DNA from 4 places in the Nocardiopsis rhodophaea genome. Region 3 is predicted to be linked to each of the others. Evidence: riboswitches for the same ligand, from Rfam matches in the RefSeq annotation. Region 3 holds a riboswitch; each other region holds the start of a gene.

Region 1 (7,529 bases), on a different contig from region 3:
CGGCTGCCCCGGCGCACGTTCTGGCGCGTGGAGGCGGGATCCGGTCGCGGTCCGGGCGTCTATGAGCTCCGGCACGACTCCGACAGCGGCCAGTGGCTGCTGGCGCGGGTCTGGGATTGACCCGCGCCGACGCCAAGAGCCCGCTCAGCCGCCGGTGTCCGAACCCGCGGAACCCTGGTGGCGCCGGTCGCGCGCCACAGCGGCGATGAGCCGCTCCTCGGCATCGGCGCCGGGACTGACGCGGGGGAGCCGCCACAGGAAGACCGCGCCCGCCAGCCACCACGCCCCGACGATCGCCCACTCGTACGGCCAGACCAGCGCCGCCGGCATACCGGGCAGGTAGAGCACGGCCAGCCCGGCGCTGAGGACGAGCGCCGCCGCCCCGATGGCGCGACCGGCTGGGGCGCGGCGGCGAAGCTTGCCCGGTATCAGCGGATGATGGCGCGGCGCCGCCAACCCCGGGGGAAATCCCAGACCAGGGGATACCGAAAAGCCCAACGGCAATCGGCCAGACTGCAAAAGAAGGTCGCGCGGCAGCGCACCGACACCGGCCGCACGTGGGCCAAGGCCGTAGTGCGCGACCACGACCGGGTGGCGGTAGAGGATTTCCGGCCCAGGTTCCTGGCCACGTCGACCATGGCGCGCAAAGCGGCGGACGCCGCGATCAGCGCGACCAAGAAGGCCCTGGTGGAGATGGGCCGCAAGCACGGGCGCGATGTGCGCCTGGTGCATCCCGCGCACACCACTTCATCCCGCGCACACCACGATGGATTGCGCATGGTGCGGAGCGAGAGCCAAGCACGCACTTCTGCTTTCCGAGCGAACCTACGCGTGTAGCGCGTGCGGTGTGGTGTCCCCGAGGGACAAGAACTCCGCGCGGGTCATGCTGATCCGGGCAGGTTGGAACCCGGATGGTGTTGAGGGTGTGAGACCAGGTCAGGCGCTGCCTGACCTGGCTGCCTGAGCCATGGATCCCCACCTAGGCTATGAAGGCGGGAATCCCCCGCCTTCAGGCGGGGGAGCAGTCAACCGAGCACCATGTCGCGCAGGGCACGCAGGCCGGGTTCGTCGCGCACCCCGGCGACGAGGAGGGTGGTGACGGGGCTGTCGCGCCACGCCTGGAGGCGCTCGGCGATGCGCGGCAGCGGGCCGACCAGGGAGAGGCCGTCGGCCAGCTCGTCGGGGACGGCGTCGATGGCCTCCTCGCGGCGCCCGGCCAAGAACAGCTCCTGCACCTTGTACGCGGCTTCGGCGAACCCCATCCGCACGAACACGTTGAGATGGAAGTTCTCCTCCTGGGCGCCCATGCCGCCGATGTAGAAGGCGAGGGGCATCTTGGCGGTGCGCAGCGCTTCGGCGGTGTCCTCATGCGGGAGCACGGTGACCGTGCAGGCGATGTCGAAGCCGTCCGGCGCGTCGGCGAGCGCGTCGGCGTACACGCGGGGGCTGATCTCCGGGTGGTAGAAGAGGGGCGTCCAGCCATCGGCGATCTCGGCGGCCAGGGCGACGTTCTTCGGTCCCTCGGCGCCCAGGTAGACGGGGATGTCCGGGCGCAGGGGGTGGGTGATGGGTTTGAGGGGCTTGCCCAGCCTGGTGCCGCCGGGGTAGGGCAGCGGGTAGTGCGGCCCGTCGGAGGTGACCGGCGCCTCGCGGTGCCAGACCTGGCGCATGATGTCCAGGTATTCCCGGGTCCGCTCCAGCGGGCGGGGGAACGGCTGCCCGTACCAGCCCTCGACCACCTGCGGGCCGGACACCCCGATCCCGAGCCGCAGGCGTCCGCCGGAGAGGTGGTCAAGGGTCAGCGCGTGCATGGCGGTGGCGACCGGGGTGCGCGCGGAGAGCTGCACGATCCCGGTCCCCAGCCCGATCCGTTCGGTCCGGGCGCCGTACCAGGTCAGCGGGGTGAACGCGTCGGATCCGTAGGCTTCGGCGGTCCACACCGAGTCATATCCGAGGGCTTCGGCGGCCCGCACCGTCGCGGTGGCGTCATCGGAGGCGGCGCCCCAGTACCCCACCGCGATTCCCAGTTTCAGGTCTGTGGTCACGCGTGCTCCGTCGGTCGCTGGAGGAATTCGGCGTCTGGGGCGCATGGTAGAACCGGTTTCAGTTTCTGGATAGGGGCGCCCGGAAGCCCGGCTCCGGGACGGCACTCAACCCGCGTGTGCCATTCTGGTGGGCGGTGCCGACGTCGGCGGTGCGCCCCCGCGCGGGTTTGCCGCCGCACGCAGGAACCCGGTGTGAATCCGGGGCGGTCCCGCCACTGTGACCAGGGAGCGGACCCGCGACCAACGCCACTGCCGGACACGACCGGTGGGAAGGCGGCGGGGACGCGGCGATCTGGGAGCCAGGACACTGCTCGGCACCAGGACCGACCCCTATGGGCGTGGACTCCCGAGGAAGGACTGACCCGCGTGAGCGCTTCCGCTCGCTACCCCTTCAGCGCGGTCGTCGGCATGGACGACCTGAAACTGGCGCTGCTGATCAACGCCGTGTCCCCGGCGGTCGGCGGTGTCCTGGTCCGAGGCGAGAAGGGCACCGCGAAATCGACCGTCGTGCGCGCCCTCGCGACGCTCCTGCCCGACCTCGACGTCGTCGACGGCTGCCGCTTCGCCTGCGATCCCGCTGACCCCGACCCCCGCTGCCCCGACGGACCGCACCCGGAGGACGCCGTCCCCGCCGAGCGCTCCGCCCGCCTCGTGGAGCTGCCGGTCGGCGCGAGCGAGGACCGCCTGGTGGGCTCGCTCGACATCGAACGGGCGCTCACGGAGGGCGTCAAGGCCTTCGAGCCGGGACTGCTCGCCGCGGCCCACCGCGGCGTGCTCTACGTCGACGAGGTCAACCTGCTCCACGACCACCTCGTGGACCTTCTGCTGGACGCGGCGGCAATGGGCAGGTCGCACGTCGAGCGCGAAGGCGTCTCGGTCGCGCACGCCGCCCGGTTCCTGCTGGTCGGCACGATGAACCCGGAGGAGGGCGAGCTGCGCCCGCAGCTGCTGGACCGGTTCGGCCTCACGGTCGAGGTCGCGGCCACGCGGGAGCCGACCGAACGCGCCGAGGTGGTCCGCCGCCGCCTCGCCTTCGAGACCGCCCCCGAGGCCTTCGCCGCCGGCTACGCGCGGGAGGACGCCGAACTCGCCGACCACATCCGCGCGGCCCGCAAACGGCTGCCCGGGGTCGTCCTCACCGACGCCGCCCTGCGTCAGGTGACGGCCGTGTGCGCGGCCTTCGAGGTGGACGGCCTGCGCGCGGACATCGTCACGGCCCGCGCGGCCATGGCGCTCGCCGCCTGGCGGGACCACACCGAGGTGACCTCCGACGACGTGCGCGACGCCGCCCGGCTCGCCCTGCCGCACCGGCGCCGCCGCGACCCCTTCGACGCCCCCGACCTCGACGAGGACCGGCTGCAGGAGGCGCTGGACCAGGCGGGTGATGACGACCCAAAAGGCCCTGAGGACGCCCCGGAGGAGCCGGGGGGTCCCGACGACAGCGCCGGGTCGGACAGCAGCCCGCAGGAGAGCCCGGAGTCCGCGGCCCCCGACGACGCCACGACGTCGCCCCCGCCGTCGTCTGACACCGGCCACCAGCAGGAAGAACAGCAGGAGACCTCCGGTGCGGGGCCGGGGCAGCAGACGGGCGACACCACGAGTGAGGCGGGGGAGCCCTACCGGCCCCGGCTGCTGAGCGTCTCCGGGATCGGACAGGGGACCCCCGGCCGCCGCTCCCGCGCCGAAACACCGTATGGCAGGACATCGGGGGCCCGCCCTCCGCGGGAACGCGTCGGGACGCTGCACCTGACCGAGACGCTGCGCGCGGCGGCCCCCCACCAGCGGGCCCGGGGCCGCACCGGTCCCGGGCTCCGGCTGCAAAGCTCGGACCTGCGGGAGGCCGTCCGCGAGGGGCGCGAAGGCAACCTCGTGCTGTTCTGTGTGGACGCCAGCGGCTCGATGGCCGCCCGGCAGCGCATGCGGGCCGTCAAGGGAGCGGTGCTCAGCCTCCTGCTCGACGCCTACCAGCGGCGCGACAAGGTCGGGCTGGTCACCTTCCGCGGCCGGGGCGCCGAACTCGACCTGCCGCCCACCTCGTCGGTCGAGGCGGGCGCGCGCCGCCTGCGCGAGCTGCGGACCGGCGGGCGCACGCCCCTGGCGGCGGGGCTGCTGCGCTCGGCCTACGTGCTGCGCGTCGAGCGCCTGCGCGACCCGCGGCGCCGCCCCCTGCTGGTCGTCGTCACCGACGGCCGCGCCACGCAGGGCGGCCTCGACGACGCCCTGCGCGCCGGGGCGTGGATCGGGTCCCAGGGCGTGCAGAGCGTCGTCGTCGACTGCGAGTCGGGCGCGGTGCGCCTGGGGCTGGCCGGGCGGCTGGCCGCCGCCATGGGCGGGACCGCGGTCCGGCTGGAGGAACTGGGGGCCGACGCGCTGAGCGGACTGGTCCGGCACACCCGGCACCGGGCGGCGTAGCGCCGCGCCACCGACAGACGATCACCGCGACAGACAAGGACCCAACAGATGCCGCAGGGCAAACCCTCCTACGTCCCCGACGACGGACTCACCACCCGGCAGCGGCGCAACCGGCCGCTGCTGATCGTGCACACCGGCGCGGGAAAGGGCAAGTCCACTGCCGCCTTCGGCCTGGCTACCCGCGGGTGGGCGCAGGGCTGGGACATCGGGGTGTTCCAGTTCGTGAAGTCCGCGAAGTGGCGGATCGGCGAGGAGAAGGCGTTGCGCGTCCTGGGCGACACGTCCGAGGGCGGCAGGGTCACCTGGAACAAGATGGGCGAGGGCTGGTCCTGGATCCAGCGCCCCGGCACCGAGCAGGACCACGCCGCCGACGCGGCCGAGGGCTGGAACCAGATCAAGCGCGACCTGACCGCCGAGACCTACCGGCTCTACGTGCTCGACGAGTTCACCTACCCGATGAAGTGGGGATGGGTGGACGTCGACGACGTCGTGGAGACCCTGCGGAACAGGCCCGGGAACCAGCACGTCATCATCACCGGCCGCGGCGCCGACCCGCGGTTGCTGGACGCGGCCGACCTCGTCACCGAGATGACGAAGGTCAAGCACCCGATGGACGTCGGCCAGAAGGGCCAGCGCGGCATCGAGTGGTGACACCCCGCGGAGCGGGGACCGCGGTCAGTGGGACAGGGCGCCGTCGGCCGCGTCCCCTTCGGCCTGCCCATCCAGGTCGGACGGGATCAGGCTGTAGAGCGCCAGATCGGAGCGGCCCTCGTGCAGCCGCATCGCGTTGCGCTCGATGCCCTCGAAGACGAACCCGGCCTTCTCGGCGACGCGGCGCGAGCCGGCGTTGCCGGTCGCGGCCTTCAGCACGATGCGCTGGAAGCCCTGGCCGATGGCCCAGCGGCAGGCGGCGACCGTCGCCTCGGCCGCCAGGCCCCGGCCGCGTGCCCAGGGGGCCAACCAGTAGCCGATCTCGGTCGTCTGGGCCGGCCATATGGTCCGCGTGAAGCCGATGGAGCCGTAGAAGCGGCCGCTGTCGCGTTCGGTGATGGCCCACTTCTGTCCGTCGCCGGTGACGCGGGACTCCGGTGCCACCGTCCGGCACCACTCTTCGGCTTCGGCGCGCGTGTAGGGCACTCCGGGTTCGGGGAGCGGCAGCCACCGCTGGATCAGGGGGTCGTTCACCGCGGCGAAGACATCGTCGATGTCGGCTTCGGTGAAGGCACGCAGTGTCAACCGTTCCGTCTGCAGGATGACGATCGGCATCATCTTCGTGGGAGAGGTCATCGGTTCGCGCTGCATTCCGGTCCTTCCAACTCGTCGAACGCGTGCACGGAGCGGAGGAACCGAGCGGCCAGGTCCGGTGCCCCCGCCCAGTGCACATGGAGGTACGAGGCGTTCAGGGTGGCACCCGCGAATCCCTCGCCGCCACTGGATTTCCACTGCCAGGCGGGGTCGGCGCCGTGGGCGGGGGTGAGCCGGGTGCGGTGGAACTCGTGCCCGTGGACGCGGGTCCCGGCGGGAGCCAGCACGGAGTCGCGCACGGCGACGGCGGCGCGGTAGCCGAGGGTGAGGCGGTCGGTCATCCGCGCTTCGGCGGGGATGACCCCGCACATCGGCGCCCCGTCCAGCTCGCGCGCGAGGTAGAGCAGCCCGGCGCATTCGGCGGCTACGGGCGCGCCGCGCCCTGCCAGGTCGGCGACGGCGGACCGCAGCGCGGCGTTTCCGGAGAGCTCGGCGGCGTGCATCTCGGGGAACCCTCCGCCGATGATGAGCCCGCGGGTGTCCGGGGGGAGCTTCTCGTCGTGCAGAGGGTCGAACGCGACCACCTCCGCTCCACCGGCCCGCAGCAGTTCCGTCTGCTCGGTGTAGGAGAAGGTGAACGCGGGCCCGCCGGCGACCGCTATCCGCGGGGAAGGCGCGGCTGAGCCCGCCGCGCTCGCCGTCGGGATGCCCTCGGCCGTCAGGCGCTCCGCCATCTCGGCGTCGGGGTCCCACGGAGAGCCGGGGAGCGGGGCGGCGGCACGCGCCAGCGCGACGATCGCGTCCAGGTCGCAGGAGCCGGCCACTAGGGAACCGAGCCCGTCCACGGCCGCGCGCGCGGCGTCAGCGCGCTCGGCGGCCGGGATGAGTCCGAGGTGCCGCGCGGGGGTCTCGATGGCGGTGTGCCGCCGAATGGCGCCGAGGACGGGAACGCCCACGTCCTCCAGCGCGTCCCGCAGCAGCTCCTCGTGGCGGTCGGAGCCGACCCGGTTCAGGATCACCCCGCCCACGCGCACCCGCGTCTCGAAGGTGCAGAACCCGTGGACCAGAGCGGCTATAGAACGGCTGGTGCGGGCGGCGTCCACGACGAGCACCACGGGCGCTCCGAGCAGCCCGGCGACATGCGCGGTCGAGGCGAAGTCCCCGGGGCCGTGGAAGTGCCGCGGCTCGGACGCACCGTCGAACAGGCCCATCACGCCCTCGATGACGGCGATATCCGCCCCGGCGGCCCCGTGCTCGAACAGAGGCACGATCCGCTCCTCGCCACAGAGCACCGGATCCAGGTTCCGCGGCGGACGTCCGGTCGCCAGGGCGTGATACCCGGGATCGATGTAGTCGGGCCCCACCTTGTGCCCGGACACCCGCGTCCCGCGCGCCGCAAACGCCGCCATGAGGCCGGTGGCGACCGTGGTCTTCCCACTCCCCGACGCCGGAGCCGCGATCACCACCCGCGGTATCTGCGGCATGCGCGTATCCCTCTTCCTGCCTGACTCGTCGACGACCGTCCAGGTTATGTGCACAGCGGCGCCCTGCGTCCACCAAGGAGCGGTGCCCAACGCCCCATCCGGCGCGCACAGAGCGTCCCCCGCGGAATTCGATGGCGCGGAACAGATGGTCATCTGGTCGAACGCGGAGCGGGGATGGAGCCGCCGGAGGGATCCGGGTCGTAGATGTAAAGCCAGGCGGTGGCCCGCGCGTAGAAGTAGCGGAAGAACACCTTCAGGACCCTGGCCTTGACCCACCGCCTGACGGGGCCCGCTGTCTTCAGGTCGCGGTTGTCCCTGGCGGTTTCGAGCAGCCGTGCGATCC
Region 2 (7,529 bases), 250 kb from region 3:
CCTCGGCGATCGGTAGGCAGCGCAGGCGCCGCTCGGCCACGCCGAGGCGTCCCAGCGCCTCGGCCTTGGTCAGTCCCCGGACATAGGAGAGGCAGTACGCCTCGGCCAAATCCGGCTGCGTCTCTCGCAGCCAGGCGTAGTCACCTGGACACGCGACGGCCATCGGCCTTTCCCTTCGTTCTCATGGGCCTTTGTGTGCGGGGGTTCCGCCCGGAAAGGGAAGTGCGCCCACTAGACCTCTTCCCTCGAAAAGATCGGTTAAGCGGGCCACTTCAGGACACCGGTATGGGATTGGGGGTAGGCGATGCTGGGTATTGACCCACGCCTCAATCGCGAGCCTCGCCCATCGCCGTCACAGTGCGACAGTGCCGCTACGACATCGTCGTGGCAGCGTCCACGGCGTCCCACATTACGCCTGGGTAGGGGGTGCCTGGTACGGGGGACACCCTTTTCTTGTATGACGCGGCGCGCACCGCTTTCTCGCGGGGCGCGCCGGTCCCTCCAAGAGCGCCGCGGTCAGTCCTTGGAGTCGGACGCGTCCGAGGCGGGCGACGCGTTGCCCTTGCCGTCCTTGTCGCCCTTGCCGTCCTTGTCTTCCTTGGAGTCCGCGCCGTCCTTCTTCTTCTCCGGGTGGCCGTTGAAGTAGGACTTGCCCGGCTCGGTGTCACCGAGTAGCTGGGACACCGTGACCATCGTGTACCCCTTCTCGTCCAGCTGCTTGAGGATGGAGGGGACGGCGTCGATGGTCGTGCCGTGGATGTCGTGCATCAGGATGATCGCCCCGGGCTGGGCGCCCTGCACCGCGCGCTTGGCCACGATGGAGGAGTTGCGGTCCTTCCAGTCGTTGGTGTCGACGCTCCAGATGATCTCCGCGAGCCCCTCCTCCTTGGAGATCTTGGAGACCGCGTCGTTGGTGGCGCCGTACGGCGGGCGCATGAGTTCGAGGCTGTACCCGGTCTCGCGCCGGACCAGGTCGTTGACCGTGTCGAGCTCTGCGCGGACCCGGACCTCGGCCTGCCGGGTCAGGTCGGGGTGGTGCACGGTGTGGTTGGCCAGCTCGTGCCCCTCGGCGTATTCGCGGCGCACCGTGGCGGCGTGCTCCCGCACAGGCTCGCCGGTGAGGAAGAAGGTGGCCTTGGCGTCGTACTCGGCGAGGGTGTCGAGGAGCTCCGGCGTGCGGTCGCCCGGGCCGTCGTCGAAGGTCAGGGCGATGCACTTGGACGCCGGGTCCGAGCAGTCGACGCTGTCGTCGCGCACCGGCATCATCCCGGGGACCTCGGCGCTGGCGCCGTCCTTCGGGGGCGTCGCCGGCTTCTCGATCCGGTAGTCCGGGGTGACGACGACGGCGGCGGCCTGGGCCTTCTTGCCGAAGTCGGAGAGGAGCGGGTCGACGTCCTCCTTCGGGATGACGGCGGAGATCCGGCCCGACTTCACCGGGGCCACCTGGCCCTCGTCGAACTCCACGACGAGGTCGCCGTCGGGGTTGAAGCCCATCGAGTCGTAGGAGCGGAGGATCGGGTAGAGCTGCGAGGTGTCCGCGGCGTCCTCGTCCTTGAGCGCCTTCTTCACCAGACCGTCGAGGGTTTCCAGCTCCTTCTGCCCGGCCAGCAGCTCGGTGGAGTAGGCGGTGGTCCCCTGCGTCGTGTCGTACCAGTAGGTCGCGTAGGAGGTGCGCTCGCCCTCGTCGTCCTTCTCGTCCTGGGTGAGCCGGACCGCCACGACGTCGTCGCCCGCGACGCTCAGGTTCCAGCCGATCTTGATGTCCTCGGCCTTGGCGTTGGCGCCGAGGAAGTCGTCGCGCTCCTGGTCGGTGATCTCGCCCAGCCGCTTCGTCAGGGGGTCGGCGTTGGGGATCTTCGGGTACGCCAGCTCCGCCGTGGTGCCGGACTCCTCGGTCTCCTTCGTCTCCTCGGTCACGTCTGGGACGTTGTCGAGGTCAACGACGGTGAGCTCGTCGGTCTTGCCGGTCGCCTTGGCCCGCTCGGGCTTCTCCGACTTGTGCTCGGCGTCCGGGGAGGAACAGGCGGCGAGCGACAGGGCGGCAACGAGCGCGATCGCGATCGGGGCAGAGGCTCGCGGAAGGCGGGGGGTGCGCCGACCTGCCGGGGTCGATGCGGGCGAGTTGGGTGTGGTGAACGGCACGTGGGATTCGCCGGGCGCTGTCTGCAAGGGAACGAACGTCTTTCGCAATTGGTGGGGAGTTTTTTAGACCCGTAATCTCGGTTGCTCAAGGGTCCGGATCGCCGTTGCCAGGGGGTGTTCAGCAGGTGTAACCGGGCCCACCGGACGAGCTTAGAACGGTCAGGGGCCTGCCCGCTGACGTAGTGGGCAATAAGAGCGTCAACACCCGCTGTCCGAAACGCAAAAGCGCAGGAACGGGGACGTTTCGGGCACATGAGGGCATGCCGCATCTCACGTCTCGCAAGCGGGTCCCTATACTGGCAGCCGCGGTCGGTACACGCACGGCAGCCGCCGCGCGTGTCGAAAGAGGGAACCCGGTGCGACTCCGGGACTGCCCCGCAGCGGTGAGTGGGAACGAGAGCCGTCAACAGCACTGGGCACGATCCGCCTGGGAAGCGACGGCCGGTAGGCCCGCGTGTCGGCAACTCCGGCACGCACGCCCACGAGTCCGAATACCTGCCCTCCGCCCGTGGACGCCCACGCGTCCGCGGTTGGTCCACGTGCCCCGAGGGAGGGCCGCGGGCGACGGGCGCTTCGTCGCGCACGCGCTCATGGGTTGCTCCCCAACGGCACGGCCGGACCGTCAACGGCTGTTCGACGAGGGAGAGAAGAAGCCAATGAGAACCCGAACCTCGCTTCGAGGCGGTGGTGTCCGATGACGACGACCGTGCACGGATACCCCCGCATCGGCCCCAACCGCGAACTCAAGCGGGCGAGCGAGGCCTACTGGGCGGGCCGCATCCCCGCCTCCGAACTGGACGCCGTCGCCGCCCGACTGCGCCGCGGCGTCTGGGAGACCCTGCGCGACGCGGGGGTGGCGGAGATCCCGTCCAACACGTTCTCCTACTACGACCACATGCTCGACACCGCGGTCCTGTTCGACCTGGTGCCGGAGCGCTTCCGCACCCCGGCCTTCGCCGGGGAGGACCGCGAGTCCGAGCTGCGTCGCTACTTCGCGATGGCCCGGGGCGCCGACGACATCGCGCCCCTGGAGATGACCAAGTGGTTCGACACGAACTACCACTACCTGGTCCCCGAACTGTCCCCCGACCAGCGGCCGCGCCTGGCCGCCTCAACCAAGCCCTTCTCGGAGTTCACCCAGGCCAAGGGGCTGGGCATGATGACGCGGCCGGTCCTCGTCGGCCCGCTCACCTTCCTGATGCTGGCCAAGCCCGCCGCGGACGCCCCCCAGGGCTGGCGTCCACTGGACCTCCTCGACGACCTCCTCGGACGCTACGCCGAGCTGCTGGAGCTTCTGGCCGCCGCCGGCGCGGGACAGGTGCAGCTGGACGAGCCGATCCTGGCGACCGACGACGGGCGCGCCGAACTCGTCGCGCTGGAGCGCGCCTACGGTCGGCTCGGTGAGCTCACCAACCGCCCCGAGATCCTCGTCTCCACCTATTTCGGGTCAATCGGCACCGAAGCGCTGGAAGTCCTCAAGCGCACCCCCGTGGAGCGGATCGGCCTGGACCTGGTGGCCGGGCCGGAGTCGGTCGACGAGATCGCCGCCGTCTCGGGCCTGGGCGACACCACCCTGGTCGCGGGCGTCGTCGACGGCCGCAACGTGTGGCGGGCGGACCTGGCCAAGGCGCTGTCCACCCTGGGCTCGCTACTGGGCCTGGCCCGCGACATCGTCGTCAGCACCTCCTGCTCCCTGCTGCACGTGCCCATCGACCTGGACGCCGAGACCGAGCTCGACCCGGTGATCCGCGAGCGGCTGGCCTTCGCCCGGCAGAAGCTCGACGAGGTCGTGCTGCTGGGCCGGGCGCTGTCGGCCGGGGACGAGGGCATCACGGCGGAGCTGGAGCGGGCGCGCGCCACCGCCCCCGACGGTGCGGCGTTCGTCAACTCCCGCGTGCGCGCGCGGCTGGACGCGCTGGGCGACGATGTGGCCCGCAACGGGCACGAACAGCGCGGTGCGGCCCGGACCGACGACCCGCCGCTGCAGACCACCACCATCGGTTCGTTCCCGCAGACCGCCGACGTGCGCAAGGCGCGCGCCGACCACCGCGCCGGGCGGATCGACGACGCGGAGTACACGCGGCGGATGCGCGCCGAGATCGACCGCGTCATCGCCCTGCAGGAGGACATCGGCCTGGACGTCCTCGTGCACGGCGAGCCCGAGCGCAACGACATGGTGCAGTACTTCGCCGAGCGCCTGGACGGCTTCGTCACCACCCAGAAGGGGTGGGTGCAGTCCTACGGGTCGCGGTGCGTGCGACCGCCGATCCTGTACGGCGATGTCTCGCGGCCCGAGCCGATGACCGTGGAGTGGATCACCTACGCCCAGTCGCGCACCTCCAAGCCCGTCAAGGGCATGCTCACCGGCCCGGTCACCATGCTGGCCTGGTCGTTCGTGCGTGACGACCAGCCGCTGGGCGACACCGCCCGCCAGGTGGCGCTCGCGCTGCGCGACGAGGTCTTCGACCTGGAGCGGGCGGGGATCCGGCACATCCAGGTCGACGAGGCCGCCCTGCGGGAGCTGCTGCCGCTGCGCGCGGAGCGGCACGCCGACTACCTCGCCTGGGCCATCGGCTCGTTCCGGCTGGCAACCTCCGGCGTGGCCGACACCACCCGGATCCACACGCACATGTGCTACTCGGAGTTCGGCCGGATCGTCGGCGCCATCGAACAGCTGGACGCCGACGTCACCAGCGTCGAGGCGGCCCGCTCCCACATGGAGCTGGTCGACGACCTGGCCGTCGCAGGGTACAAGCGGGGCATCGGCCCGGGTGTCTACGACATCCACTCGCCCCGCGTGCCCACGGTCGACGAGATCGAGGCGGCGCTGCGCGACGCCCTGCGGGCGGTCGATCCGGAGCGCCTGTGGGTCAACCCCGACTGCGGGCTGAAGACCCGCGGCTACGCGGAGGTCGAACCGGCCCTGCGCAACATGGTCGAGGCGGCCCGCCGCGTGCGTGCCGACCTGGCCGACTGATCCGGCCGGTCGTCTCGGCCGCCTGAGCCACCGTCCGGTGTCCGCGGCACCGGGCGGCGCGTGGACCGGGCCGGAGCGCGGCGAAACGGGGGTGTGCGGGCCTGAAAAGCCCGCACACCCCCGCTGTCGTCTCCGTTGCGTCCGCGCGCTTTGCGCGCTCGGCCCTTTAGGAGCCGATGGGGGTCAGTGACGCCTTGCCCAGGTCGAGCATCATGTCCTCCACGTCGGAGAACTCCAGCGGGGCCGGAACGCTCTCGTCGGCGTTGAGACCAGGCGACATCGAGAGCTTCACCTCGGTGGTGATGTTCCCCTCGCGGACCAGCAGCGTGGCCACCGAATAGTTGGACCGCGTGATCTTCTCCGTGGAGAAGATCAGCTTGGCCTCCTCACCGAGCTTGACGTCCTCTTCCTCGTGGACCTCGCGCTCCATGTAGTCGTTGCTCTCATCGGTGGCGTATTTGACGGCCGACGCGAAGTCGTCCTTGGCGCCCTCGACGGAGTCGGACCCGGCGAAGGGGGTCCGGTACTCCAGGGAGAACGTGCCCCAGCTGTCGCCTTCGCCCTCGACGCGCCAGCGGCACGCGGAGCGGTTGTCGCTGAGGTTCTTGCTGCTGTCGGAGATCGCGTACTCGCTCAGCTTGTCCTCGGTGTAGGTCTGGCACGCGTCCTCGGGCAGCTTGTAGGGCGGCTCACCTTTGGCCTTGGGCTCCGGCTCGTCGTCCGCCTCCTCCTTGGGCTGGTCGTCCGACCGCGCCTGGCCGTCGGGCTGCGGGGCCGCGGACGGACTGCTGTCGCTGGGCTTCAATATCACGATGACCACCGCGATCACCAGGAGCAGGATGACCGCGCCACCGCCGATGACGATCCACATCCCGGCGCTGCTCCGCTTTGGCGGTGGAGGCGGCGGGTAGCCGCCGGGGCCGCCGGGCATGCCTGGACCGCCGTAGGGCGGCTGGGGACCCTGGGGGCCGGCGTACATCGGCTGTTCCGGCGGCTGCTGGAACTGCGGCCCCCCGTGCTGCGGGCCGCCGTAGCCGTAGCCGGGCTGTCCTCCGGTGTTCTGGCCGCCGTAGGGAGCCTGGTGGGGGCCGCTCGGGTACTGCTGACCGGGGTGGGGGCCACCGTGCTCGGGCCCGGGCTGGCCGTAGGCGCCGCCGTAGGGCGGCTGTCCTCCGGAGCCGCCTTCGCCATCCTGGGGGAATTGCGGAGGCTGTGGGTAGGGTCCGTTGTCGCTCATGACTCCCCTCGCGCCAACTGCGTGTGTGAACTGTTTGTCCGACGCGCGTCGGCGCGTTGTCGGTTCCATCTGGAATGGCCTGATACGGGTGGATCCGCTCGCTGTGATCCGCGCGAGATGCGCACACCACGGTGTTGGGATGTGACCATCCGTGACCGCGGTTCGACCCCGGGCGGAAGCGATCGCTCCGCTGCGTACCCCGCGCACCCGGCGAGGTGCCGGATGTGCGTCAGGGGGCAGGACTCGGCATTTTAACTTCCGCGATCGGCCATGGTTCCGGTGTCGCGGGAAACGTCGTGGATCGTCACCGTTTTGTGGCGGGAATTGGGGGTGAAAAACGGCGCATGTCGTTTTCGCGCGCTGCCGCACGGACCAAAGGTTCGGACCCTGAGGTTCAGGTTGGCGGTCACACCGAGAAAACGGGACGAATCCGGCGGGATCGTTGCCGGATCGAGATCATATGCCGGGTGAGGTCGGCCGTCCGCCGCCTGCGCCCCCTCGCCGGGGGATACGGTGGGGGTTCGCGGTATCCCTCGATGTCCGCCGACGGCGGACCAGTGATGTGAAGGGCAACAGTGTCTTCGTCGTCCTCCCCGCAACGTCCCGACCACCGTCCCCGGCACGGCTTCCTCGCCTGGGCCGTGTTCATCCTCGCCGTCGGATCGATGCTGGCCCTCATCGGCGGCTGTATGACGGTCCTGTACGCCCCACTCTTCACCGGGGGCTGAGGCCGACGGCCGCACGCCCTCGCGGGCGGGTCTCGGCCGCGCCCGCGAGGCGAGGGTCGGGTCACATCATCGAAATGTGCACGTGGTCGAAGTGGTTCTCGGTGATGCTGCCCCGGTCGGCCATGTCCCGCCAGCCCTCCCCGCTGCGGCGCACGTCCCAGATCTTCTGCCGGTAGATGATGTACATGACGCCGAGCCGCTCCGCGTTGTCCTGGGCGAACTCGGCGATGTCGTAGCCGCGGTCGATCTGCTCCTGTGAGGGCATCTCTCCCTCGTCGTTCACCATGAAGTCGCAGGCCCGGCCCTTGGGGTGCTCGCCAACGACGAAGCCCCCGTCCGGGCGGTAGCAGCCCACGCCGCCCTGCTCCTTCCCCTCCCCGAACTTCTCGATGATGATCTCCTTCATCTGCCGGGTGCGAGGGGTGAGGTTGTCCGGCGGGCCCAT
Region 3 (7,529 bases):
GTATCCCGCTCCCGGACAGCGACGCGCAGCCAGTCCGGCCCGAGGCCCGGAAAGGTGTCCCCGCGCCGCAACGCGATGCCGTGCTCGCGCATCCGCGCCCGCAGCCCCTCCCCGTCCTCCGTCCTGACCAGCAAGAACGAGGCGGCGGCCGCAGGGGTCACGTGGAGGCCGAGAGCACGCAGGTCCGCGGCGAGCCCGGCACGCTGGTCGCCCAGCTCCCGCGCCCAGGCGTCGGCCTCGGCCACCGCCTCGGGCGCGCTGCACGCCTCCGTTGCGACGAGGGCGGGGGTCGAAACCGACCACAGCGGCTGCGCGTCGGCCAACCGCGCGACGAGGGCGGGATCGGCGAGGAGATATCCGGCGCGGAGCCCCGCCAGCCCCCACGTCTTGGTGAGGCTGCGCACCACAACAAGCCCGGGAACATCGGCGCGCCCGGCCAGCGACTCGGGCTCGCCGGGAACGCAGTCGGCGAACGCCTCGTCCACGACGAGGACACGCCCAGGACGCGCCAGCCGTTCCAGATCGCGTGCCGGGTGCAGAACGGAGGTGGGGTTGGTGGGGTTACCGACCACGACGAGGTCGGCGTCGTCGGGCACGAGTGCCGGGTCGAGGGTGAAGTCCGGTGGCAGGATGGCCCGCTCGGCCCGGTGCCCGGCCGCGCGCAGCGCCGCCTCGGGCTCGGTGAACTGCGGATGCACGACCACCGCCCGGCGCGGTGTCAGCACCCGCGCCAGGAGCACGAAGGCCTCGGCGGCCCCGGCGGTCAGCAGCACGTCGGCCCGGTCGCGCCCGTGCCGCCGTGCCACGGCCCGCCGCGCCGCTGAGGGATCGGGATAGGCGGCGAGGTCGGCGACGGACGCACGGATGCGCTCGGCCAGCCATGCGGGCGGTGTCCCGGTCCGCACGTTCACGGCGAAGTCGAGAAGTCCGGGGCCGGTCTCGGTGTCACCGTGGTGCCGAAGGTCCACCTCGGACTCGCCGGGCATCTTGGACACGAAACCGTCCTCGCCCACGGGTGTCTCCACGCCGTCCCGCACCTGCAGCCACCTCGCTGTTCTCCGCGATTGTCCGGACGACAGCGCACCCTACACCGCCACATATCGCCCGCACGGCCCCGCCCCGCCCGTCGGTGATCACGGACAGCGTCTCGATTCGCCTCTGCTGTGCCAGCCCGTGGCCCGTGGTCCCTGGGGCGGCAGCTGGGAGGGGGAGGACCCAGGATGTGCTGGGCGGCCTCGTCGGCGTGCGTCTTTCCGGTGTTCGGTAGCGAAAAGCGGCAGCACGGGCGGAGGGAGGTGGGGCGCGCCGGTCCCTGCGACGGTCAGGCAGAATCTCTGTGGTCAGCGCCGGCAGAGGCCGGCGGGCTCACAAGTGGCCACCCGCTCCGCTGAGGACCGGATGGCCACGTCCCGCGGCAAAACCTGTCCTCGCGGTGGGTCAGTGGCCGTGCCCGTGGGCGTGTCCATGGCCGTGGCCATGCCCGTGACCGTGGGCGGGGTCGTCCGGGTGGTGGTGGGGCGTCTGCGGGGCGCCGACCTTGGTTTCGAAACCGGGCATGGCGATGCGGTACACGCAGGTGTCGCAGTTCATACGGATGTCCCCGGCCAGTGCCTCGTCGTAGCGTTCGACGATCATGTCCGCGAGGCCGTCGCAGTCGCCGATCACCGGCGCGCAGCGGACGTGCAGGTCGGAGTGGTCGGCGGCGAAGGCCATGGACTCGTCCACGACCCGGTCCGGGAGGATGCCGGAGAACAGGAAGTAGGGCAGCACGACGACCCGGCGCGCACCCAGGCGCCGGATGCGTTCCAGGCCTTCGGACACGCTCGGCCAGGCCAGGGAGATGAACGCCGGTTCGACGAAGGCGACGCCGCGCTGCTTGGCGTGGCTTTCCTGGAACAGGCGGGCGACCTTGCACACCTCAGCGTTGGCGTCGGGGTCGGTGGAGCCGCGGCCGACCAAGAGTACGGCGGTCTCCCCCGCCTCGCCGGTTTCCGCGGACGCACCGGTGGGGTCGGAGGCGCATGTGAGGGCATCGTCGAGCCGCTCGGCGAGCAGCCGGAGCATGGTCGGATGCGGGCCGAGGGGGCGTCCGTAGACGTAGTCGAAGCCGTCGTGCCGTTCCTTCTCGCGGATCAGCGCGCCCGGGATGTCGCCCTTGGCGTGCCCGGCCGCGACCAGCATAATCGGCACGCTCACCACCCGGCGGTGGCCGCGGCCGTACAGCTCGCCGACCGCGTCGGTCAGCGGCGGCGGTGAGAGCTCGATGAAGCCCCCCGCGACTTCGCGGTCCCCGAGGCGGCGGTCGAGCCGCTCGACGAACGCCATGAAGTCGGCGACGCCCTTCTCGTCCCGGGTGCCATGTCCGACCAGCAACAGCGGGGGTTTCATCGTGGACCTCTCACGTTCTTCTCAAGGTGGCCCCGGCCCGCGGCGGCCGGGGAGGTTCATACGGTGCGGGCGGTACGGAACCGGCCGGAAGGCCGGGGGCGCGGGATCAGGGGGTGGGCCCGTAGAGCAGGGCGTTCAGCGCGGCGGCGGCCACGGCCGAGCCCCCTTTCTCCGAGACGTTGCTGACCTGGGGCAGTCCGGACTCGCGAAGGGCCGCTTTGGATTCGGCGGCGCCGACGAACCCGACGGGGAGCCCGATAACCAGGAGCGGATCAACGTCGCGGGCGATGATCTCTTCGAGGGCGGTGGGCGCGCATCCCACCACCCAGACCGCGCCGGGGCCGACGTCGGAGAAGGCGGTGCGGACCGCGGCGGCGGAGCGGGTGATGCCGGTCGCCCGGGCCAGGCGCGCGGCGCTCTCCGCGCCGATATGGCAGACGCTGGGGCGCGCGGTGATACCGGAGGCGACCATGGCGACATCGGCCACGATGGGCGCGCCGTCGGCCAGGCCGGCCGCGGCGGCGTCCACCGCGGTGTCGTCGATGACCAGGTCGGTGGCGTAGTCGAGGTCGGCGCTGGCGTGGATGACCCGTTCGGCGACGGCGCGGCTCAGCGGTGGCAGGTGCCCCAGGTCGACGCGTGACCGCAGGATGCGGAAGGACTCCACCTCGATCGGATGGACCTGACGGTTCAACTGCGTTCCCTTTCTCCGCTCCGCTGTTCGCCGCTGTCGGGGGTCGTGGTGCCGGCGCGCGAGCCGATCACCGGTTCGGCGCCGTCCCGGCGTCGGATCACGCGCCGGTATCGCACGGTCCGTCGCCGATCTCGATGATCGCGTCGGCCGGGCAGACCTCCACGCACTCCAGGCAGCCCGTGCACCGCTCCGGGAGCACGTCGAGCCGGCCCCCGCGCGGGCGGAAGGCGTGCTCCGGGCAGGTCAGCAGGCATGCGCCGCACGCCGTGCACGCAGAGGTCACGGCCACGGGCGCCACCGCACGACCGAGTTCAGGCATGGCTCCCCCACGGTGTCGGACCCGGTACCGCCGCTTCCAGCGGGGCCGCGCCCGGTCACCCTACACGGCCGTCGACCCTCGCCCGCGGGGGTGGTGGTGCCGGGCGCGGCCCGTCCTCCGGCCTCGTCCCGCCCGCCCCCATCCGGCTCTGGCGCGGCTGAAGCGGCCCCGAACCCGGGTTTCGGCCAGGCCAGCGAGGACTATTGCAAAATCCTGGCTGTTGCGGACTGTTCGTCCAGGGCATACCTTCGTTGAGCCGTGGTGATCGGGAAGTCCGGTGCGAAACCGGCGCGGCCCTCGCCACTGTGAACGGGAAGCCCGGTGCCCCGTCGCCCGCAGCCAGCGGGGTGGACGGCTGGCGGCCACTGGGGGGAACGTCCGGTCGCGGACGCGCCCCCTGGGAAGGTCGGCAGCGGGCGTCGACCCGCAGCCAGGAGACCGGCCACGGCACGCGACGACCGTCCACGAGGTGTTGGAGAGTTGGTCCCCCACACATGCATATCGCCGAAGGATTCCTCCCGCCCGTCCACGCCGTGGCCTGGACCGCTGCCTCAGCGCCGTTCGTCATTCACGGCGTGCGCTCGCTGACCACGACGATCCGCGACAATCCCGAGTCCAAGCTGCTCCTCGGCGCCGCCGGCGCGTTCTGCTTCGTACTGTCCGCCCTGAAGATCCCGTCAGTCACGGGCAGCAGCTCCCACCCGGCCGGGACCGGCCTCGGAGCGGTGCTCTTCCGACCACCGATCATGGCCGCCCTTGGCACCATCACCCTGCTGTTCCAGGCGTTACTCCTCGCTCACGGCGGCCTCACCACACTCGGTGCCAACGTCTTCTCGCTCGCGATCGCCGGACCGTGGGTCGCCTACGGCGTCTACCGGCTCGTACGCCTGGTGACCAGGGCGCTCCCGGAGAACACCTCGCTGGGCCTGGCGGTGTTCTTCGCGGCCAGCCTCGCCAGCCTCGGCACCTACTCGGTGACCAGCCTGCAGCTCGCTCTCGCCTTTCCCGACGCGCAGAGCGGCGTCCTGGGTGCGTTCGTCAAGTTCGGCGCCATTTTTTCGGTCACCCAGATTCCGCTCGCGATCATCGAGGGTCTGGTGACCGTCATCATCGTGCGGCTGCTGATCGGCGCGAGCCGCAGTGAGCTCCTCCGGCTCGGCGTGCTCCGTTCCGCGGCCTCCGCCACCCCGGCCGAGCGAAAGGCGGTGTGAGTGATGACGCCCACCAATCCCACCCAGCCGACCGACCCGCACAGCGAACCCCGCCGGGAGGGCGGGCGGCCACCCCGAGCGTGGGCCACCTGGGCCATGGTGGCCGCCATCGCGGCGATCGCCGTACTGCCGATAGCGATCGGCGCGGGCGACGGCCTCGACGAACCCTTCGCCGGTGCCGACGGGCAGGGGCAGCAGGCCGTCGAGGACATCGATCCGGGCTACGAGCCGTGGTTCACGCCGATCATCGAGGTGCCCTCCACCGAGACCGAGTCAGGGCTCTTCGCGCTGCAGGCCGCCATCGGCTCGGGCATCGTCTGCTACTACTTCGGTGTCGTGCGCACCCGTGCCCGAATGCGCGCTGAGGCAGAGGGGGGACAGCCCGCCGCCGATACGGGCGACGCGGACGCGACGGGCGGATCCGCGGCGAGCGGAGGCGACCGGGACGGCTCCCTCCCGGGCCACGGCTGAGCGCCGGCGCCGATGCTGGCCATCGATGCCGCCGCCTACAAGAGCCCGTGGCGCGATGTGCACCCGGCCGTTAAGGGCACCCTCTTCGGCGGCCTGCTGCTCTGCGCCCTCGTCCTCCCGACCTGGCCGGGTGCCGCGATCACGGCGGCGACCGCCCTCGTCGTGGCCTTCGGCCCGGCGGGGGTGGAGCCGCGCGCTTTCGTCCGCGCAGCGTGGGCGCCGCTGCTGTTCATCCTCACCGGATCGGTGACACTGCTGTTCAGCGTCGGCGTCTCCGGTGACGCGGCCACCGGTCCCGCGTGGGGGCCGGTGGCGTGGGACCCCGACGGCCTGGAGCGGGCCGCGAACATCGTCGGCCGCGCGTCGACGGCGCTGATCTGCCAGCTGCTGTTCGCGTTAACCACCCCGCTCGCCGACCTGCTGCCCCGCCTCACCCGCATCGGGTTGCCGACCGCGGTGGTGGAGATGATCGCGCTGATCTACCGGATGCTGTTCGTGACACTCGACACCGCCCGCCGCATCGGCACCGGGCAGGCCGGGCGACTGGGCTACGCGAGCCGACGCGCCTGGATCCGGTCGGTCGGCTCCCTGGGCGCCGCCCTGTTCATCCGCTCCTACGACCGGGCCCAGCGCATGCAGCGGGGCCTGGAATGCCGGGGGTACACCGGCGAACTGACCGTCCTCGTCGACCCGCTGCCGCTGCGCCCGCGGGCGCTGCTCGCGGCCGCTACTGTCCCGATCCTCGTCGCCACGGCGACCATCGGCCTCGGAGTCTGGCTGTGACCCCTCTCGACCTCTCGTCCGACGGTGCGCCCACCACCGCACCCACCGTGCTGGCCGGCCGCGGCCTGACCTTCGCCTACGACGACGCCGAACCCGTCTTCACCGACCTCACGGTGGGGGTGGGGAGGGGCGAAGTGCTGGCCGTGCTCGGTCCGAACGGCGGCGGCAAGACCACCCTGCTGCGGCTGCTCGCCGGGAGCCTGCGCCCGCGGTCCGGGGAGATCGTGCTGGACGGAACGGAGGTGCCGCAGAACCGGCGCGGCATCGGCGGCCTGCGCCGCCGTGTCCAGCTCGTCTTCCAGGACCCCGACGACCAGTTGTTCTCGGCGAGCGTGCGGCAGGACGTGTCGTTCGGGCCGCTCAACCAGGGGCTGGCCGCCGACGACGTGCGCGAGCGCGTCGAGTGGGCGCTCGATGCCCTGGACATCACCGGACTCGCCGCCCAGCCCACCCACCTGCTCTCCTACGGCCAGCGCAAGCGCGTGGTGCTGGCCGGAGCCGTGGCGATGCGCCCCTCCGTCCTCATCCTGGACGAGCCGACCGCCGGGCTCGATCCGAGCGGGGTGGAGTCGCTGCTCGCCACGCTGGAAGGGCTGCGCGCCTCCGGAACGACGCTGGTGGTCTCCACCCACGAGGTGGACCTGGCCTACCGGTGGGCGGACCGCGCCCTGGTCATCGACCACGGCCTGCTCGGGTCCGGGCCGGTCCACGAGGTGCTGGGCGACGCCGCTCTACTGGCCGCGGCCCGGCTGCGACCGGCCTGGGGGCCCGCCGTGGGCCGGGCGCTGCGCACGAGCGGGCTGCTCCCTGAGGGTGTCGCCGATCCCCGCACTCCGGAGGAGGTCGCCGCGGTGCTCGACGGCCACCGCTGATCTCGGGGATGCCGGGGTCGGGGCCGCTGGTGAGAAGCCCGGTATCCCCGCGAGGTCAGCCCTTCCATGTGTAGCCGCGGGGGGTGACGAAGCGCCCGGCGACGGCCCGGCTCGCCGAGCTACCGACGAGCACCACCGTGAACATGTCCACGGCGTCTACTCCCCCGGCCAGCATCTCCTCAAGCGTGGTCATGGTGACGCACTCCCCCTCGCGGGAGGCGTTGTGCACGTGGCCGACGGGGGTGGCCGCGGGCCGGTGCTCCGCCAGGATCTCCAGCGCGCGGGGCAGCTGCCAGTCGCGCTTGCGGCTGCGCGGGTTGTAGAAGCAGACGGTGAAGTCGCCCTCGGCCGCCGCGCGCACCCGGCGCTCGATCGCCTCCCACGGGGTGTGCAGGTCCGACAGCGAGATATAGGCGTGGTCGTGGCCGAGCGGGGCGCCGAGCAGGTTGGACGCGGCGACGGCCGCGGTGATACCGGGGACCCCCACCACCTCGATGTCGGGCCCGGCGAAGTCCAGGGCGGGGCTGGCCATGGCGTAGACCCCCGCGTCGCCGGACCCGATGAGCGCCACGGCCGCGCCGGTCCGTGCCTCCTCGACAGCGGTGCGGGCGCGCTCCTCTTCCTGGCCCAGACCGCTGACCAGGATTCGGGTTCCGGGCCGCAGCAGGTCGCGCACCTGGTCGACATACTGGTCGAGGCCCACCACGACGGACGCGCGCCGCAGTTCGGCAACGGCCCGGGGGGCGGTCAGGTCGCGGGCGCCCGGCCCCAGGCCGACGACGGCCAGGCGT
Region 4 (7,529 bases), on a different contig from region 3:
GACCACCACTCGCCGACCGAGACCGACATGAGGGCAACGACGCGCCCATCGCCGGGTCTATGGTGCGGCTCGTCTGTTGTGGAACTCTCGCAACACACGATCGGACTCAACTGCGTTTGCAGATCAAAATCTGTGATTCAGATCATAGCAGGCGACTCGCATCCCACCGCTCACACTCCGCGTGTACGCCCCTGGGAGACATGATGCTGCGGCGAGCCAGGCGGCAACCCGTGGACGTCAGCGCCTGCACCACCCCCCGGCGCGCAACACCCACGCCGCGGACGCCAGCCGCTCGGCGCTGGGGGGCGTCATGCGAAAAGCTGGAGGACATTGCTTCCTCCTCGTTTCCTCCCCGATCCCCATGCTCCGGGCCGGCGGCCACTTCAGGGATCGCACGTGCAGGACGCACGAGAACGCTAACCGCCGGCCTTGGGGAATACCCCCCTCACCTGCCAGCGGCCCTGTTTGTTGAAGTCGGCGCATGCAGCACACCCACCTACCATGCGATCGCCCCGATGGCCGTCGGCGACGCGGCTTAACTGGGCGATCGTCACCGAAAGTGTGATTCGCAACCTGGAGGACGACCCTGAGATCCTGCTGCCCCAGGTAGACCGCCTGCTAGCACTCATGGATGCAGGGAGAATCCGTCTCCAGGTCATCCCTGTTACAGTCCGCTTCCGTGATCATCCTGGTTTGGATGGTCCCTTTATCATCCTGTCGCTACCAGATGGCAGGGGCCGCCTATATCGAGGGATCTGGCTCAGGCTCCTTAATCACAAATGCGAAATCCGTGGAGAACCTGTCTCTCAAATTCGGAATCCTGCAAAGCGTGGCATTCACCCCTGAGTAGACGGCAGAGTTTTTGAAGAAAGTTCGAGTACAAGTCGATGGGCGCCCGTGATCCTTTTTCGTGCGCCCAGCAGAACAGTAGCCATCACCGTGACGTAGCGGAGTTCTTGCCGTTCGGAAGCTCGTCGTCGCTTGCCGGTGGAAGGCCCGTCCGGGTAGCTGCCAGGAGACCTATCGGCAGGCTGGCGGCGTCGGAGGGAAACGTCCAGCGTCGAAGACCCTGTAAAGGGAGGAACGACGAGACGATCCGCAGCATCACGCTTCGGTGTCCACATGCGTCTCACGGTGCCCATCGTTCCTGCCACCAATCCCCGAGCCAGTGGCGCTCCGCGCCCTCGGGCCCGAGCCGCCGTCGCCCCGCCGCCTCAGTCGCCCGCCAGGCCCCGTCTCTCAGCCCCGTTCAGTAGGAGTATGCGGGATCAGGGCAGCGGCCTTCTCCGCAGCGGCCCGAGCGGCGTCGAGCAGGACACTGGTGTAGGTATCAGCGGTGAGCTTGATCGTGGAGTGCCTCAGCAGCTCCTGTACCAGCCTCATGTCCACGTCCCCCGGCCAGGTGCAGGGCGGCCGCACCGTGGCGCAGGCCACGGAAGTTCACCGGAGGAAGATCAGCGGCGTCTGTGATCTCGAGGAACGCGCCGCTGATTTGGGCATGGTGATACCGTTCGCCGCTGTCCCGGGTGAACACGTACCCGGTTTCCTTCCAGGCGGGTCCGGCCGCCAGCCGCCGGGCGTTCTGCTGGCTGCGGCGGGCACGCAGCACCGCCACCGCGTCTTCGGTCAGTGCGATGGTGCGGTCACTGGAGTCGATCTTCGTGGGCTTCGCTTCCGTGGCCCACCCCATCTGGATGAACTGATGGGCGATGTTCGCCGTGGCGGCCTTGAGGTCCACATGGTCAGCACATCGCGCTTCTGTCTACACGTTCGTCCCAGTGGCCGTCGGCCCAGGTCTTGTCCACGGTCAACGTTGTCCTAACTGGTGATCACCTACGGCATCCTGGCGCAGCTTGAGTGGCTGTTGGGTCCGCTGGTTGATACCGCGCCGGGCCTAGCGTCGGTGTGCTCCCGGTGTGCTCGGCAGTTCTGGAACGGGGCCGGACGGGGCGGGAGTTGATGGCATCCGACCGGCTGCACGCCTCCGCACACGCCCCTGGGTTCCGCATCCGGGTGGAAAACCCGTTAGTCTTAGCACGCATGGTGTGGCACCGTACCCACGACGGAAGCACGCATCGGGGCCCTTAGCTCAATTGGCAGAGCAGCGGACTTTTAATCCGCGGGTTCAGGGTTCGATCCCCTGGGGGCCCACAGCTTCAGCCCCAGGTCGCTAGCCCCCCGTCAACGGCCTGGGGTTTCTTCGTGTATGCGGCCCCGTCACGGCCCCGGTCCGGGGCACGCGTCTCAGCCGTGTCCGTGCGGGCCGAAGCGCTCACGGACCGCAACCGCCGACGCGGGACGGCCGCGACCGACGAGCGGGCGCCCGGCACCCGCGGCGAGGACGGCGACGAAGGCCGCAAAGTCCGGTCTCAGCGTACGGCGAAGAACGTGGCCGAACGGACGCCAGGACCGGTGCAGCCAGCTGGCGCCGTCAACGGCCGAGCCGCCCTCGTTCGCGCGGACCGCAACTGGAAGGCCCAGACCAACTCGGAATTCGCCGGCACCGCCCGCGTGGTGGGGGTGGCAGTGCACTACGACGATGAGCGGCAGGGGGCGACGCCGGTCCCGCCAGCGCGCCAGGCGGCCAACAGATCGGCGCTCGTGACCCGCGGGTTCGGCGTCCACACGGAGCGTCGTCCGCCAATCCCTCCGCGGCAGGGGAAGTGAGGTCTGATCTTCCAGTTCGGGAGGGGTTTGGTTAGCCTTGATCCGTCGGCCGACCGCGACGGGATCCAGGAAGCCGGTGTGAATCCGGCACGGTCCCGCCACTGTGACCGGGGAGGGAACCCCACGTGCGACCACGGCTGATGGGCCGGAAGGTCGGGGGGAGCGATGATCCGGGAGTCAGGAGACTGGCCTGTCGCGGACACGATCCACGGGGCGCGGACCCCAGGAGGCGTGCATGGGAGCTGTCGTGCTTGCGGCAGGCCCGTTCGGGTGTGGCGTGTGGTGCTCATGGTCCAATCGACCGCCTTCTGGTCGATCGGTCGTGCTGAGGGCGCTCCGCTGTCCCGGGTGCAGGTTCTTCTGTGGCCTGCGTCCAGGACACGAGAGGAACCCGGATGCTCCATCGCGCCGCTCCGCCGAGCATCGTCCCCCACGGGCGAACCCGTGTTGCCGACCCCCCAACCCCGGACGTCCCGCGCCGCACACTGCTGGGCGGGGCGCTCGCCGCTGCCGCGCTGCCGCTGCTCGCCACCGGGTGTGGTCGGGCCGGGCCCGAAGGCAAAGAGGGAAGCCGCACGGTCACCGACCTCGCGGGAGATAAGGTCACGCTCTCCGGGCCAGTGCGCCGGGTGGTGACGATTCCGCTGCCCGCCGCCTCCATGGTGGTGGCGGTGAACGGCGGGCCGGAGGTGCTGGTCGGCATGAACGCCGCCTCGCGCACCGCCATCGAGGACAGCTACCTCGGCGAGGTCTACCCCGAGCTGCTCGACGTCTCCACCGACGTGGCGGGAGCCGAGTTCGCGCCGAACGTTGAGAGTGTTTTGGCCCTGGAGCCGGATGCGGTGATCCAGTGGGGCGACCGCGGCGCCGACCTCGTCGATCCGCTGCGCGACACCGGCCTCCCCGTCGCCCAGCTCACCTACGGCACACAGGAGGACCTGGAAGGCGCCATCACCCTCTACGGCGAGCTGCTCGACAAGCAGGACCGGGCCGAGACGATGGTCGGTCGGATGCACGAGCGGTTGGAACGCTTGCGGGCCGAGCTTCCCGCATCCGACGACGACCGGCCGTCCGTCCTGTATCTGCGGGGAGCCGAGGACAGCTTGGAGGTCGGCGCCGGAGCCTCCTACAACCACTTCGTCATCGACCTCGCCGGAGGCCGCAACCCCGCCGCCGGTCTCGACAACGAGCGGGCCACGATCGACGTCGAACAGCTCCTGGAGTGGGACCCGGACATCATCCTCATCGGCAACTTCGGCCCGGCCACGCCGAAGACCATGTACGACGACCCCAAACTGGCGGGCCTGAGCGCCGTGCGCGACCGCCGCGTCTACAAGGTGCCCCTGGGCGGCTACCGGTGGGACCCACCCAGCCAGGAATCCCCCCTCATGTGGCGGTGGGTTGCCGGTCTGGTGCACGAGACCGGGGCACCAGGCCTGCGTAAGGACGTCGTCGAGACCTACGGGTTCCTCTACGGCGGCGAGCCCTCCGACGCCCAGCTGGACACCATCCTCAACGTCGTGCCCAACTCGGCCTCCCGCGGTTATGACGCGTTCGGCAGCTGAGGCGGTGGTCGACGCCGCAGACCAGGCCGACGCGCTCCACGACGCCGAAACGGCGGCCGCTCCCCGACATCGCGGGACGGTGCTGGGACTGGTGGCCGTCGTCCTGGTCGTCGGCGTCCTGGCCCTCGGCTTCGGCCGCTACTCCGTCAGCGCCGATCACGTCCTCCAGATCCTCCTCGGCCAGTTCCTCCCGATCGACCGCACCTGGTCGGACACCGAGGCCGCCGCCGTGCTCAACGTGCGTCTGCCCCGGGTCCTGCTGAGCATGCTCGTCGGCGCGGGCCTCGCCGTGTGCGGCGCGGTCCTCCAGGCCGTCTTCGGCAACCCGATCGTCAGCCCGCAGATCCTCGGCGTCTCCTCGGGCGCGTCGTTCGGCGGCGCTCTCGCGATCGTGCTCGGGCTGGGCTCGGCCGCGCTCGTCCTGGGCGCGTTCACGTTCGGGCTGGCCGCGCTCGTCGCCGTCTTCGTGGTCAGCAGGGCCCGGGGGCCGGCCCCGCCCCTGACGATCGTGCTCTCCGGCATCGTGGTCGGGGCGTTCTTCTCCGCCCTGGTGTCGCTGCTCACTTACCTCGCCGACCCCTACACCGACCTGCCGTCCATCGTGTTCTGGCTGCTCGGCAGCCTCGCAACCGCCAGCTACGCCAAGGTCGCCGTGGTGGGTGTCCCGGCCGTTGCGGGCGGGGCGCTGTTCCTGGCGCTGCGCTGGCGCATCAACGTGCTCTCCCTGGGAGACGAGGACGCCACGATCCTCGGCCTGCGGCCGGGACGGCTGCGCTGGCTGCTGCTCGCGGCCGTGGCGGCCGTCGTGGCCGGAGCGGTCGCGGTCAGCGGGGTCATCGGCTGGGTGGGACTGGTCGTTCCGCACCTCGCCCGGCTGCTGGTGGGGTCCGACCATCGGGCCGTCATCCCTGTGTCCGTCCTGCTCGGCGCGGCCTACCTCACCGTTATCGACACCGTGACGCGCAACCTCGGTGTCGCCGAGATCCCGCTCGGCGTGCTGACCGCGCTCATCGGCGCCCCCGTTTTCCTGGTTCTCCTGCACAGCAGCCGCCGAAGGATGTGGGCCCATGCTTGACCTCGACGGATTGGGGTTCGCCTACGAACTGCCCCATTGGCTGTTCCGCGACGTCTCGCGCCGCGTCACCGAGGGCGAGGTGCTAACCGTGCTTGGTCCGAACGGCCGCGGCAAGACCACACTGCTCCGCTGTCTCGTCGGGCTCGCACACCCCACCGAGGGGACGGTGCGGGCCGGCGGCGACATCGGCTTCGTCCCCCAACAGCACCACTCCACCTTCGCCTACCGGGCGCTGGACATGGTGCTCATGGGCCGCACCCGACACCTCGCACCGCTCGCGTCCCCCGGCCGACGCGACCGACGCCTTGCGCTGGCCGCGATGGAGCGTGTCGGCATCGGGCATTTGGCCGATCGCGACTACCCCACGCTCAGCGGTGGCGAGCGCCAGCTCGTACTGCTCGCCCGCGCCATCGTGGGCGAAGGCCGGGTTCTAGTGCTGGATGAGCCCGCATCCGCGCTCGACCTGCGCAACCAGGGCCGCGTGCTGCACCTGCTGCGCGGCCTGGCCGATGAGGGGCGGGCGGTCGTCATGACCACCCACCACCCGGACCACGCCCTGGAGGTCGCCGATACCGCGATGCTCATGTTCGGCGGCAGTGACGTGCGGGTCGGCTCCGCCTCCCGGCTGCTGACCGAGGACACCGTCGGCGACCTCTACGGCGTCCGCGCCCACAGCCTCGTCCTTGACGCAGGAGACGTCTCCCGTCGCGTGCTCGTCACCCGGTTCGACCAGGAGGTCCACCCGTGACCGCTCCCGCCCCCGCGCCCACGCTCGCCTGCACCATCCGGCCGTGGGCGCAATTCCCGCTCGACCGCGCGCTGCGCGGCATCCGGACCGCCGGGTACACCGCGGTCGCCCTCCCGGTACACGGCGTCCCCGCCGTGATCACCCCCGACACCCCGCCCGAGCGTGCCGCGCGCGTGGGATCCGAGATCGCCGAGCACGGACTCGATCTCATCCTGCTCAGCCACGCCGCCGACCTGGACCGCGGCGATGCGGTGGCCCTCCGCTCGCTGCGCCGTCAGATCGACCACTGCACCCGGCTGGGGGTGCGGCTCCTGGTCGACATGGGGTGCCCCGAGCCCGCGAACAACGCGCGCTACGTGCGGCTGATGGTGGCCGCCGCCCCGTACGCCGCCGCTCACGGCGTCACGATCGCGGTCAAGCCGCACGGCGGGCTGACCCGCACCGCCGCCGACACCCTCGCGCTCATCGAGCGCGTCGGGCACCCGGCCTTCAAAGCGTGCTGGGACCCGGGCAACGTCCTGCACTACGGGGGTGGATCCCCCACGGAGGGCCTGGCCGAACTCGCCCCGCATGTCGTCGCCGTCGGGGCCCGCGACCATCCGGTGCGCCGCGGCAACCGAAACGGATCCGCCAATGGCGGGATGCCGCCGGCGATCACGCCGGGCGACGGCAGGGTCGACTTCGTCGCGCTCTACCGAACCCTGCACGAGCACGGCCACTTCACCGGTCCGAGCGCGGTGGAGAGCGTGACCAAGCTCGGCACCGTCGAGCAGCTCGACTCCGAGGCGGAGCGGGCCCGCGCCAACCTGATCGATGCCCTCGCGGGACGGGGACCCACCCGCTTCCGCCCGCAGAGCGCGACCGCCTCGCGGGTGCGCCGCTCCTGCTCGCTGGTGGCGCGTGCGGCCGCGGAGGATCCGATCGGCACCGCGCGGTACTTCGACCGCTTCCTCATGCTCGAACTGCCGCCACCCTGGCCGGAGGGAATGGGCACACCGGTGTGGGAGACGCCCCGCGTACCCGCGCCCCTGCGAACCGCACTGCGAGCGGCCACGCGCGGGACCGAGGAACGCGGGCTGACCATGAAGACTTTCGCCGCGGCGCCCGACCCGCGGTACTCAACGCCAGGGTCGATGCGGGTACTCCGCTTCGACCGGGAGCCGGGCCCCGCCGCGGGACTATCCCGGATGGAGCACCACGTTCCCGTGGAACGTGCCGCAGAGTTCATCGAGGCGCTCTTCTCCGACGACGCGGCCGCCCTCGCCCCCTTCTCCCCCTACCGAGCGACGGGTGACCACCGCGACCTGGTCGTATGCACCCACGCGTCCGTTGATGGCTGCTGCGGCACCTACGGCTACCCCCTCTACCGGGCATTGCGCGACGCGCACGGCAGCACCGGAGACCTACGGGTCTGGCGGGTCAGCAGCTTCGGCGGGCACCGGTTCGCCCCCACCCTCGTCGACTTCCCCGAAGG

What was found. Region 3 has a riboswitch for cobalamin ahead of ABD259_RS09195 (energy-coupling factor ABC transporter permease). Riboswitches for the same ligand answer to the same signal wherever they lie in the genome.
Positions count from the first base shown of each region.
Region 1: another riboswitch for cobalamin. It lies ahead of ABD259_RS19425 (putative cobaltochelatase); the one in region 3 lies ahead of ABD259_RS09195 (energy-coupling factor ABC transporter permease).
Region 2: another riboswitch for cobalamin. It lies ahead of metE (5-methyltetrahydropteroyltriglutamate--homocysteine S-methyltransferase); the one in region 3 lies ahead of ABD259_RS09195 (energy-coupling factor ABC transporter permease).
Region 4: another riboswitch for cobalamin. It lies ahead of ABD259_RS00340 (ABC transporter substrate-binding protein); the one in region 3 lies ahead of ABD259_RS09195 (energy-coupling factor ABC transporter permease).

Region 1 is NZ_BAAAPC010000018.1:74,676-82,204, reverse strand. Features, by position in the region: gene ABD259_RS19450 (DUF6504 family protein) at 1-120, shown strand, start outside; partial or broken gene ABD259_RS19445 (amino acid permease) at 145-408, opposite strand; gene ABD259_RS19440 (hypothetical protein) at 574-837, shown strand; gene ABD259_RS19435 (zinc ribbon domain-containing protein) at 767-964, shown strand; gene ABD259_RS19430 (LLM class F420-dependent oxidoreductase) at 1,026-2,045, opposite strand; cobalamin riboswitch at 2,226-2,355, shown strand; gene ABD259_RS19425 (putative cobaltochelatase) at 2,412-4,457, shown strand; gene cobO (cob(I)yrinic acid a,c-diamide adenosyltransferase) at 4,506-5,108, shown strand; gene ABD259_RS19415 (GNAT family N-acetyltransferase) at 5,133-5,759, opposite strand; gene ABD259_RS19410 (cobyrinic acid a,c-diamide synthase CobB) at 5,741-7,168, opposite strand.
Region 2 is NZ_BAAAPC010000006.1:21,887-29,415, reverse strand. Features, by position in the region: gene ABD259_RS08145 (DUF6461 domain-containing protein) at 1-163, opposite strand, end outside; gene ABD259_RS08140 (polysaccharide deacetylase family protein) at 517-2,061, opposite strand; cobalamin riboswitch at 2,436-2,659, shown strand; gene metE (5-methyltetrahydropteroyltriglutamate--homocysteine S-methyltransferase) at 2,837-5,119, shown strand; gene ABD259_RS08130 (DUF3558 domain-containing protein) at 5,286-6,356, opposite strand; gene ABD259_RS08125 (hypothetical protein) at 6,932-7,084, shown strand; gene ABD259_RS08120 (coiled-coil domain-containing protein) at 7,146-7,529, opposite strand, start outside.
Region 3 is NZ_BAAAPC010000006.1:269,078-276,606, forward strand. Features, by position in the region: gene cobC (Rv2231c family histidinol phosphate aminotransferase CobC) at 1-986, opposite strand, end outside; gene ABD259_RS09180 (sirohydrochlorin chelatase) at 1,438-2,388, opposite strand; gene ABD259_RS09185 (precorrin-8X methylmutase) at 2,495-3,082, opposite strand; gene ABD259_RS09190 (DUF362 domain-containing protein) at 3,180-3,401, opposite strand; cobalamin riboswitch at 3,644-3,862, shown strand; gene ABD259_RS09195 (energy-coupling factor ABC transporter permease) at 3,896-4,612, shown strand; gene ABD259_RS09200 (energy-coupling factor ABC transporter substrate-binding protein) at 4,616-5,083, shown strand; gene cbiQ (cobalt ECF transporter T component CbiQ) at 5,096-5,866, shown strand; gene ABD259_RS09210 (energy-coupling factor ABC transporter ATP-binding protein) at 5,863-6,738, shown strand; gene cobJ (precorrin-3B C(17)-methyltransferase) at 6,794-7,529, opposite strand, start outside.
Region 4 is NZ_BAAAPC010000001.1:64,447-71,975, forward strand. Features, by position in the region: gene ABD259_RS25775 (Scr1 family TA system antitoxin-like transcriptional regulator) at 502-846, shown strand; gene ABD259_RS00325 (hypothetical protein) at 1,331-1,738, opposite strand; tRNA gene ABD259_RS00330 (tRNA-Lys) at 2,079-2,151, shown strand; gene ABD259_RS00335 (hypothetical protein) at 2,251-2,667, shown strand; cobalamin riboswitch at 2,674-2,875, shown strand; gene ABD259_RS00340 (ABC transporter substrate-binding protein) at 3,063-4,232, shown strand; gene ABD259_RS00345 (FecCD family ABC transporter permease) at 4,213-5,307, shown strand; gene ABD259_RS00350 (ABC transporter ATP-binding protein) at 5,300-6,055, shown strand; gene ABD259_RS00355 (TIM barrel protein) at 6,052-7,529, shown strand, end outside.